3 regions of the Acidovorax sp. M2(2025) genome follow, and region 2 is predicted to be linked to each of the others. Evidence: predicted binding sites of a transcription regulator. Region 2 holds the regulator's gene; each other region holds the start of a gene.
The links. Region 2 encodes FNR, which switches genes on or off when oxygen is low (the NO sensors DNR and NnrR bind a similar motif). Its sites were predicted from a motif close to TTGATNNNNATCAA; they were not measured.
Positions count from the first base shown of each region.

Region 1: ubiM (5-demethoxyubiquinol-8 5-hydroxylase UbiM) is a predicted target of FNR. The motif match lies at 1,692-1,705, and genes of this name have one in related genera.
Region 3: ubiU (ubiquinone anaerobic biosynthesis protein UbiU) is a predicted target of FNR. The motif match lies at 1,408-1,421, and genes of this name have one in related genera.

Region 1 covers NZ_CP186262.1:305,049-308,317, reverse strand. The annotation lists gene treS (maltose alpha-D-glucosyltransferase) at 1-232, shown strand, start outside; gene ACOYR3_RS01380 (mechanosensitive ion channel family protein) at 269-1,000, shown strand; gene ACOYR3_RS01375 (hypothetical protein) at 1,119-1,562, shown strand; gene ubiM (5-demethoxyubiquinol-8 5-hydroxylase UbiM) at 1,787-3,067, shown strand.
Region 2 covers NZ_CP186262.1:2,079,514-2,082,782, reverse strand. The annotation lists gene hemN (oxygen-independent coproporphyrinogen III oxidase) at 1-1,164, opposite strand, end outside; gene fnr (fumarate/nitrate reduction transcriptional regulator Fnr) at 1,350-2,072, shown strand; gene ACOYR3_RS09660 (hypothetical protein) at 2,202-2,495, opposite strand; gene ACOYR3_RS09655 (FixH family protein) at 2,549-2,830, opposite strand; gene ccoG (cytochrome c oxidase accessory protein CcoG) at 2,903-3,269, opposite strand, start outside.
Region 3 covers NZ_CP186262.1:4,843,601-4,846,869, forward strand. The annotation lists gene ACOYR3_RS22245 (U32 family peptidase) at 1-61, opposite strand, end outside; gene ubiU (ubiquinone anaerobic biosynthesis protein UbiU) at 276-1,325, opposite strand; gene ACOYR3_RS22255 (MFS transporter) at 1,564-2,748, shown strand; gene ACOYR3_RS22260 (LysR family transcriptional regulator) at 2,734-3,269, opposite strand, start outside.

The DNA.
Region 1 (3,269 bases), 1.8 Mb from region 2:
CGTGCAGCAGTGGGAGCAGGCGGTGCGCGCCGCCTTCCTGGTGGCCTACACCGCCAGCGCGCCGGACGGTGCCGCCGCGCAGCGCCTGGAGGAGCCGGGCGGCCTGCTGCGCCTTTTTGAGCTGGAAAAGGCGCTGTACGAGCTGCGCTACGAGCTGAACAACCGCATGGACTGGGTCCAGGTACCGCTGCAGGGCATCCTGGCCCTCATCGGCGCGGCGCCCGGGCCGTGAGGCGGCCTTCTTCCCCTTCCAACCCGAGACACACCCATGGACAACTTTGGTATTCACCTGGAGCCGGCGCGGGCCATGCTCTACCAGGTGGGGGCATTCTTCCCGCGCGTGCTGATCGCCTTGCTGGTGGTGCTGGGCGGCTGGCTGCTGGCCAAGGCGGCCCGCTTTGCCGTGACGCGCGGCCTGCGCGCCATCAACTTCAAGGTGCTGACCGAGCGCGCCGGGCTGGACGCCTTCCTGCGCCAGGGCGGCATGGAGGGCGACACCACCTCGCTCTTCGGGCTGCTGGTCTACTGGCTGGTGCTGCTGGCCGCGCTGCTGGTGGCGTTCAACGGCCTGGGGCTGAGCTACGTGACGGCCTTGCTCAGCCGCATCGTGTGGTTCCTGCCCAATGTGTTCGTGGCGCTGCTGGTGCTGGCCTTCGGCGCGTATTTCGCCCGGTTCATGGGCAACACCGTGGCGGCCTATTGCCGGCGCCTGAAGCTGCCCGACGCCGCCCTGCTGGGCAGCGTGGCGCAGGGCGGGATCGTGGTGTTCGTGGTGCTCATCGCGCTGGACCAGCTGCAGGTGGGCGGCAGCATCGTGCGGCAGACCTTCCTGATCATCCTCGGGGGCGTGGTGTTTGCCGTGGCGCTGGCGTTCGGCCTGGGCGGCAAGGACTGGGCGGCGGACCGCATCGAAAGCTGGTGGCCGCGCCGCCCCCGGCCGGGACCGCCCGGCGATGCCCCGCGCCGTCCGCCGGACGACCGGGCGGGACCGCTGCCGTAGGAACTTGTTGACGTTCCTGCAAGGTCCGCGCGGTCTATGATGCGCAGCCTGCCATGCCGCACCGCCCGCCCGCGGGGCGTGGCGTGAGCCCTCCTTGCGCACACCCTTCCGTTCGTCCATGCAACTGCTTTCGTCCGCCTGGCCCGCCCTGGTCTGGGCCCTGCCCGCCCTGGTGCTGATCTCGGCCCTGGCCTTCCTGGTGCGGGGCGACCGCCGCGCCGCCGGGCATCTGCTGGCCCTGCTGGCCTGCTGCCTGATCGGCGCGCTGCTCATGGAGTTCTTCACCTTCATGGCGGCGCGCGTGGCCCGCCAGGGCGGCGGCGCCCCGTCCCAGCCGGCGCTGGGGACCGGCACGCTGGCCCTGCTGGACACCCTGCGCAACCGCCGCTCCCTCACCGCCCCCGCGCTGTCGCTGCCGGCCGTCGCCACCTACGCCGTGGGCGTGGCCTACCTGTGGCTGCTGGTGACCTGGGGCCTGCACCTGCGCGGCAAGAAGGCGGGCAGCAGCAGCGGCCGCAAGAAGCCCGCGGCCAAGGGCGCCCGCAAGCCGGCCCGCAGCTGACGGCCGCGTCCCGCCCCTCCGGCGGGGTGGCCGCCACGATCCAAGGCATTTTGGCCTCTGGCGCCCGCGCAGCAAGCGCAAGCAGCTATCAAAAACATAGCGACCTGCGCGCTGCGCTGCCGCGCCGCATTGACGCAGGGCAAAGTCCGGGGCGGCGGCTGTGCCCACAATGGCGCTCCGCACACCACAGCGCCCCCCTTTCGCCGGGGGCCGCCGCCTTTTCCATGACGACTCCCGACAGCGACGTCCTCATCGTCGGTGCAGGCCCGGCGGGCCTGTCGCTGGCCACCTCCCTGGCGCAGGCCGGGTTCACCGCCACCGTGGTCGAGCAGCAGCCGCAGGCCGCGCTGGCCGACCCCGCCCCCGACGGCCGCGAGATCGCGCTCACGCACCCCAGCCGCGCCACGCTGCAGCGCCTGGGCAGCTGGGCCGCGCTGGCCCCCGGCGAGGTGGGCGAGATCACCCAGGCCCAGGTCCACGACGGCCCGCTGGGCGGCCACAGCGCGCTGCAGCTGGACGCCCCGGCCGCAGGGCCCGGCGTGCTGGGCTTCATCGTGCCCAACCACGCCCTGCGGCGCAGCGCCTACGACGTGGCGTCCCGCACCGCCGGCGTGCGCATCCTTGCCGGGACGCAGGTCACGCGCGTGGCGGCCCTCTCCACGCATGCCGAGCTGGACTGCGTGCCGGCCGGCGCCGCCCCCGGCACGCCCGCGCAACGCCTGCGCGCGCCGCTGCTGGTGGCGGCGGACAGCCGCTTTTCCGCCACGCGGCGCCAGCTGGGCATCGGGGCGCAGATGACCGACTTCGGCCGCACCGTCATCGTCTGCCGCATGCGCCACGGCGCGCCGCACGGCGGCGTGGCGCACGAGTGCTTTGGCTACGAGCGCACGCTGGCCGTGCTGCCCCTGCCGGACGCGCCCGAGGGACATCCCCTGTGCTCCGTGGTGGTCACGGCCGGCTCGGCCGACGCCGCGGCGATGATGGCCCTGGCCCCCGAGGATTTCGCCGCCCAGGTGCAAGCGCAGTTCGACGGCCGCCTGGGCCCCATGGCCCTGGTGGGCGAGCGCTACGCCTACCCGCTGGTGGCCGTGTACGCCCAGCGCTTTGCCGGCCAGCGCTGCGCGCTGCTGGGCGACGCGGCCGTGGGCATGCACCCCGTCACCGCGCACGGCTACAACCTGGGCCTGGCCGGGGTGGAGCGGCTCACCGCCACCCTGGCGGATGCGCGCCAGCACGGGCAGGACATCGGCAACCCCGGCGCGCTGGACCGCTACGCGCAGGGCCACCACCGCCACGCCTGGCCCATCTACCAGGGCACCAACGCCATCGTGCGCCTGTACACCGACGCGCGCCCCGTGCCCCGGATGCTGCGGCAACTGGTGCTGCAGGGCGCCCGGCGCCTGCCGCCGCTGCAGGCGGCCATCGTGGGCCAGCTGACGGGCAAGGCACCCGGGTGGCTGCAGGTGCTGGCATCGCGGCCGCCGGCAGCACTTCAAAAATCATAGCTGCCTGCGCTTTCCTGCATTGGCGTGCAGGCCTTTTTTCCTGATTAGCGACCTACCTCAGACGCTTTCTCTTCCCCACCCGTTCGGGCTGAGCCTGTCGAAGCCTTGCACGCGCTCTGCAAGCCCTGGCTTCGACGGGCTCAGCCCGAACGGATGGAGGGGTATCTGAGACAAGTAACTAAGCAGGCCATTTTTTGCCCCA
Region 2 (3,269 bases):
GAACAGCAACTCGCCCTGGCACATCAATGCCATGATGACCGCACGCCGCACCAGATCATCGCGGGTGAGCGCCAGTCCGCGAACCACGGGGAGGCGCCCTTGGTTGAGCAGGTCGTAATACTCGTCGAGCGTCTTGGCATTCTGGCTGTAGGTGGCGCCGACCCGGCCGATGGCCGACACGCCCAACCCGATCAGATCGCAGTCGGGCTGGGTGCTGTACCCCTGGAAGTTGCGGTGCAGGCGGCCCTGCCGCTTGGCAACAGCCAGCGCATCTTCCGGCAGCGCAAAGTGGTCCATTCCCACATAAACGTAGCCCGCGTCCATGAAAGCATCCAGCGAGCGGGACAGCATGGAGACCTTCCCCGCGGCAGTGGGCAGCTCGGCGGAGACGATGCGCCGCTGGGGCTTGAAGCGCTCCGGCAGATGGGCGTAGGCATACAGGGCGATGCGGTCCGGACGCAGTTGCGCGACCTGGGCCAGCGTGCGGTCAAACGACTCGGGGGTCTGGCGCGGCAAGCCGTAGATCAGATCGACGTTGACGGACTCGAATCCCAGCGACCGCGCCGACTCGACCAGTGAGAACACCTGCTCGGCAGGCTGGATGCGGTGCACGGCCTTCTGCACCTCGGGATCGAAATCCTGCACACCGAAACTCAGCCGGTTGAAGCCCAGCTCGGCCAGCAGGGCAAGCCGCTGCGCGTCCACGGTACGGGGATCGACCTCGATCGAATACTCCCCCCCGGGCGCCAGCGAGAAGCTCCGCTTGAGCATCGCCATCAGTTCCCGCAGGCCATCATCCGACAGGAACGTGGGCGTGCCACCGCCCAGGTGCAGCTGGCTCACCACCTGGCCGGTACCGCAGCGGGCCGTGTGCAGATCCACCTCGCGGCTCAGGTACCGGAGATAGACCTCGGCCCTGTCATGGTGTTTGGTGATGATCTTGTTACAAGCGCAGTAGTAGCATAGCGACTCGCAAAACGGTATGTGCACATACAGCGACAGCGGCAGCGCTTTCGTCATGGAGCCCAGACGCCGTTGCTCCAGCGCGAGGGCGTAGTCGTCCTGTCCGAAAGCTTCCACGAAGCGGTCAGCCGTTGGATAAGAGGTATAGCGGGGCCCTGGCACGTCAAAACGGCGCAGAAGGTCGGGCGAAACAGCGGTCATGGGCAAATTCCTTGCGTACCTTTTCACTGTGCCGTAAGCTGCACCCAGCGTCCTTGACCTGAATCAAGCAATGACATAACGCGAACAGCGACAATTTGATGCATGTCAGTCGCTACCAGGGCCTCTGGAACCACCCGTGGGCATGCGCGACGATATGCTCGAAACTCTTATCAGCACCTGTGTCTATGAATCCGCTCACCATCAAAGTCGCCTGCTCCAACTGCAACCTGCGCGAGCTGTGCATGCCGGTCGGATTGAGCGAGGACCAACTGCAGCGAATTGATGAAGTGGTTGCCGTGCGGCGCAAGGTGAAACGCGGGGGCACCCTGTTCCGCAACGGCGAGTCGTTTACCTCGCTCTATGCGATCCGCACAGGCTTCTTCAAGACATGCGTGGCGACGGAAGATGGCCGCGACCAGGTGACGGGCTTTCAGATGGCGGGCGAGATCATTGGCCTGGATGGGATTGTCAATGACCACCACACCTGCGACGCTGTCGCACTGGAAGACGCCGAGGTGTGCGTGATGCCGTTTGACCGCATCGAGGAACTCTCCCGCGAGGTCACGGCCCTGCAGCACCACGTGCACAAGATCATGAGCCGAGAGATCGTTCGCGAACACGGCGTGATGCTGCTGCTGGGCAGCATGCGCGCCGAAGAACGCCTGGCGGCCTTTCTTCTCAACCTCGTGCAGCGGCTGCACGCCCGTGGCTTTTCCCAGTCCGAGCTAGTGCTGCGCATGACGCGGGAAGAGATCGGCAGCTACCTGGGCCTCAAGCTGGAGACGGTGAGCCGCACGTTCTCAAAGTTCGTGGAAGAAGGGACTGTCGAGGTCAAGCAGCGCCATGTGCGCATCCTCAATACCGACGCGCTCAGGCGCATCGTGAACAACCAGCAAGCCTGCCACTGACACGTTAGCGGCACTGCAGTCAGCGCGACCAAATCGCGCGGCACAACTGGCCGTTGCAATCCCAGGCGCATCCACCGCGCCACACCGTCTTTTTGACGGAGCTGCGGGGCGGTAACCCCACCCGCCCGCTCAGGGGCAGGAAGGCGTTTTGCGGCAATCGTCTGGACGGTCGCCCTCGGGCACCGGGCAGCGATTGAGTTCGAAAGGCGACATCGCCAGCAGGGTGGTCAGCGCGCTGGACACCATGGCAATTCCCCAGAACGCAAAAAACGCCAGGGTATAGACCCCTTCCCGCGAGAGCGCCAGCGGTTGTCCGAACCAGTGCAGATCCTGCGGATCCACCAGCGCAAAAACCAGCATTTCCATCACCGCCGCCATAAGAAAGGCGGGCCAGGCAATCCACATCAGGCGTTGCGTCCACATTGGTTTGTCTCCTGCAAAAACGCACAAGCAGCCAGTCGCCAGGCCAGTGTAATTCAGCGAGGCTGGTCCTGCACAGGCGTGGCTGCGTGGTTGCGGGCCTTCATGGCGGGAGCCAGGCTCTTGCTGGGTTCGGACAGCGTCTTGTTGATCTCCACCCCTTGGCGGTAATAGTCTTCCGCCACCACGGGATCAGGACGCGACAGCGCAAGCCATAGTGTGACGAAGCCGGCAATGATCACGATGACGGGGCCGGCAATGATCAGCCAGACATGGCCAAACTTCCACCACGGTGCTGTGGCGGGTGCGGCAGCGCCAAGTGCGGTGCTGGTAGACATGGGCTCACTCCTTCAAGATTGAAATGTTCTGTGCAAGGCACCAAGCGCCTTGCACCAGTATGCCTGCGTGCGCTACCGCGGCACCAGGAAGACCGACTTTTCCGACACGTGGTCTGCAGCACCCAGGGCCTGGATGTCGAAATGCACGGCGTGCGATCCTGGGGGCACAGAGCCATAGGGCACCTGAAGGCGCACGGCGACCCAGCGGGACTCGGCAGGCCCGATCTCGACTTCTGGCTCGGAAGCGACCTCCAGGCCCTCGATGCCGCGCGCCGCGATGCGGTACCGCTGTGGGCCTTCGGTGGCATTCATGATTTGCAGACGGTAGATGTTCTCCAGCTTGCCTCCCGCCACGATGCGAGACAGTGCGGCGCGATCACGCACCACGTCCACCTTCAGCGGCGTGCGGTTGACCAGGCTCACCAACATTCCGATGCAC
Region 3 (3,269 bases), 2.1 Mb from region 2:
AGAACGCAAAGGTCGTTTCGCGGGGCCAGTAGTACAACAGGGGGCCGAGGGAGAGTTTCATGGGGAAGCATTCCAGAGGTGGTTCACGGGGCGCGGTTCGCATGGCAGGCCGTCACAGCGGCGCAAGGGCCTCCAGCCATCCCCCGCCCGTTCGGGCTGAGCCTGTTGAAGCCTGGTGCCGCGCTTCGACAAGCTCAGCGTGAACGGTTTGTAAGGATTCACGCGGCCCGGCAAAAGGGCTGCAGTGGACGGCCGCACAAGTCATCTCAAAGCCATCATTTCCAGGGGCGGTGGTAGGCACCTAGCGTGTGCTGCTGCCCCTCCGCCACCTGGTCCAGGCGCGCCATCCAGTGGGTCTTGGGGGCAAAGCGGTGGGGGCCGGCCAGGCACTGGTCGATGGCCTCGCGCCAGACCTGCGTGACCTGCGCCACATACGCGGGGCTGCGCTGGCGGCCTTCGATCTTGATGGCGCGCACGCCCATCTTCAGCAGCTGGGGCAGCAGCTCCAGGGTGTTGAGGCTGGTGGGCTCCTCGATGGCGTAGTAGTTCTCGTCGTCGCCCACGTCGAAGCGGCCCTTGCACAGCGTGGGGTAGCCCGCGTTCTCGCCCGCGCCGTAGCGGTCGATGAGGATGCCGTTCAGGCGCGACTCCAGGCCGCGCGGCGTCTCCTGCCAGCGCACGGCCTTGGCGGGCGAGCACACGCCGTGGGTGTTGGGCGATTCGCCCGTGGCGTACGAAGACAGCGCGCAGCGCCCCTCCACCATCACGCACAGGCTGCCGAAGCCGAACACCTCGATCTCCACCGGCGTGCGGTCGATGACCTGGCGCACCTGCTCCAGCGACAGCACGCGCGGCAGCACGGCCCGCACGATGCCGAACTGCTCGCGGTAGAAGTTGATGGCCTCGTAGTTGGTGGCCGAGCCTTGCACGGACAGGTGCAGCCGCAGCGCGGGATGGCGCTGCACGGCGTGCTGCATCAGGCCGGGGTCGGCCAGGATGACGGCGTCCACGCCCAGGTCCACCGCCTTGTCCAGCGCGCTGCGCCAGGGGCCGGGGTTGCCCGCCTGCGGGTAGGTGTTGAGCGCCATGAACACCTTGCAGCCCCGTTGATGCGCGTAGGCAATGCCATTGGCAATGGCGGCTTCGTCGAAGTTCAGGCCCGCAAAATTGCGGGCGTTGGTGGCGTCGCGCAGGCCCAGGTAGACACAGCTGGCGCCGTGGTCCACGGCGGCCTTGAGGGCGGGCAGGCTGCCGGCGGGGCAGACCAGTTCCAGGGCGGGCAGGGCAGCGGCGGGCTGCGCTGCGGCAGGGGTGGGGGATTGCATCACAAACAGGTTCCAGCGCCGGCACCCACGGCGGGTGCCGCGACGCAGGGCGCCACCTTAGCCACGCGGCCCCACCGTTCCGCTGATCTTCATCAACGGCGCTGCATAATTCCAGAGCAAACAAGTCGGACTTTGACCTGGCCCGGCAGCGCAATACTGGCGGTGGCACGGTCCCGCCCCGATTCCTCCGCTTTCCCCGTACCTTCCTTCTCCCTTTTTTCGGATTGGCGCACCTCCTGTGAACAAGAACCTGTGGTTGCTGTCCCTGTGCCAGGGGCTCTTTCTGACCAACAACGTGGTCTTCATCGCCATCAACGGCCTGGTGGGCCTGCAGCTGGCGCCCTTTGGCTGGATGGCCACGCTGCCGGTGATGGGCTACGTGGTGGGCGGCGCGCTGGCCACGCCCCTGGTGGCGCGCACGCAGACGCTGTGGGGGCGCAAGGTGTCGTTCCAGATCGGGCTGGCCGTGGGCGCGGGCTCGGCCGCGCTATGCGCCTGGGCCGCGTTCAGCGCCAACTTCTGGCTGCTGTGCGCCGCCACCATGGTGGCCGGTTACTACAGCGCCAACGGCGGGCTGTACCGCTTTGCCGCGGCCGAGCTGTCCACCGCCGAATACCGCGAAAAGGCAGTGTCGCTGGTGCTGGCCGGCGGCCTGCTGGGCGCGGTGGCCGGCCCCAACCTGGCCAATGCCACGCGCACGCTGTTTCCCGTGCCGTTTGCCGGTGCCTACATCGCGCTGGTGGGCGTGGCGCTGGTGGCCATGGCCTGCATGGCGGCGATCCGCTTCGAGGCGCAGCCGGTGGTGCTCAACGCCGCGGGGCAGAAGGCCACGGGCCGGCCGCTGTCCGAACTGCTGCGCCAGCCGGCGCTGGCCGTGGCCATCATCGGGGCCGCGCTGGGCTACGGCGTGATGAACCTACTGATGGCCGCCACGCCGCTGGCCATGCAGGTGTGCGGCTTTGAGTTCAGCGCGTCGGCGCTGGTGCTGGAATGGCACGTGATCGGCATGTTCGCGCCGGGCTTTTTCACCGGCCACCTCATCAAGCGCTTTGGCGTGCTGCCGGTGATGGGCGTGGGCGTGCTGCTCAACCTGGCCTGCGTGGCCGTGGCGCTGATGGGCGTGGAGCTGCACCATTTCGGCATTGCGCTGTTCCTGCTGGGCGTGGGGTGGAACTTCCTGTTCACCGGCTCCACCACGCTCGCGCTCACGGCCTACCGACCGGAGGAAAAAGACCGCGCCCAGGCGGCCATCAATTTCTGCGTGTACGCCACCCTGGCGCTGAGCGCGTTCTCCTCGGGCGTGCTGGTCACCACCCAGGGCTGGACGCTGCTGAACGCGGGCTCGCTGGTGCCCATCGTGGCGACGGGGCTGGCGCTGGCCTGGCTGGGGGCGCAGCGCAAACGGGTTTCAAGCGCCGTCTGACACCGCCGCCGCGGTGGCGGAAAGCCACCGCGCAAAGGCCGCCACCGCCGGGTCTTGCGCACGCCCCGGCGCCACAAAAAGGCTGTAGCCCCGCGTGCCGCTGTCGTGGTGCGGGTGGGCCAGCGCCAGCTCGCCGGACTGCAGTTCGCGCTCCACAAAGTACCGCGGCACCAGGCCTATCCCCAAGTCGGCGCGCACCGCCTCCACCAGCATCGAGAACAGGTCGAAACGGTGGCCGCCCAGGGTGTGGCCCGGCGCGCGCGTGATGCCCGCACGGCCCAGCCAGTCGTCCCACGCGCCCAGGCGCGAGCTGAGCTGCAAGAGCGGCACGGCGCGGAAGTCCCCGCGCTCCATGGCGCGCCGGTGGCGCGACTGCGGCGCGCACACCGCCACGCAGACCTCGGGCATCAAGGGCGCGGGCACCACCCCGGGCCAGGCCGCGTCGTCGTACTGCACCGCCACGTCGAACGGGATCTCCGCCATGTAGATCTGCGTGGGGTACACCTGCAGGTGCAGGCTGC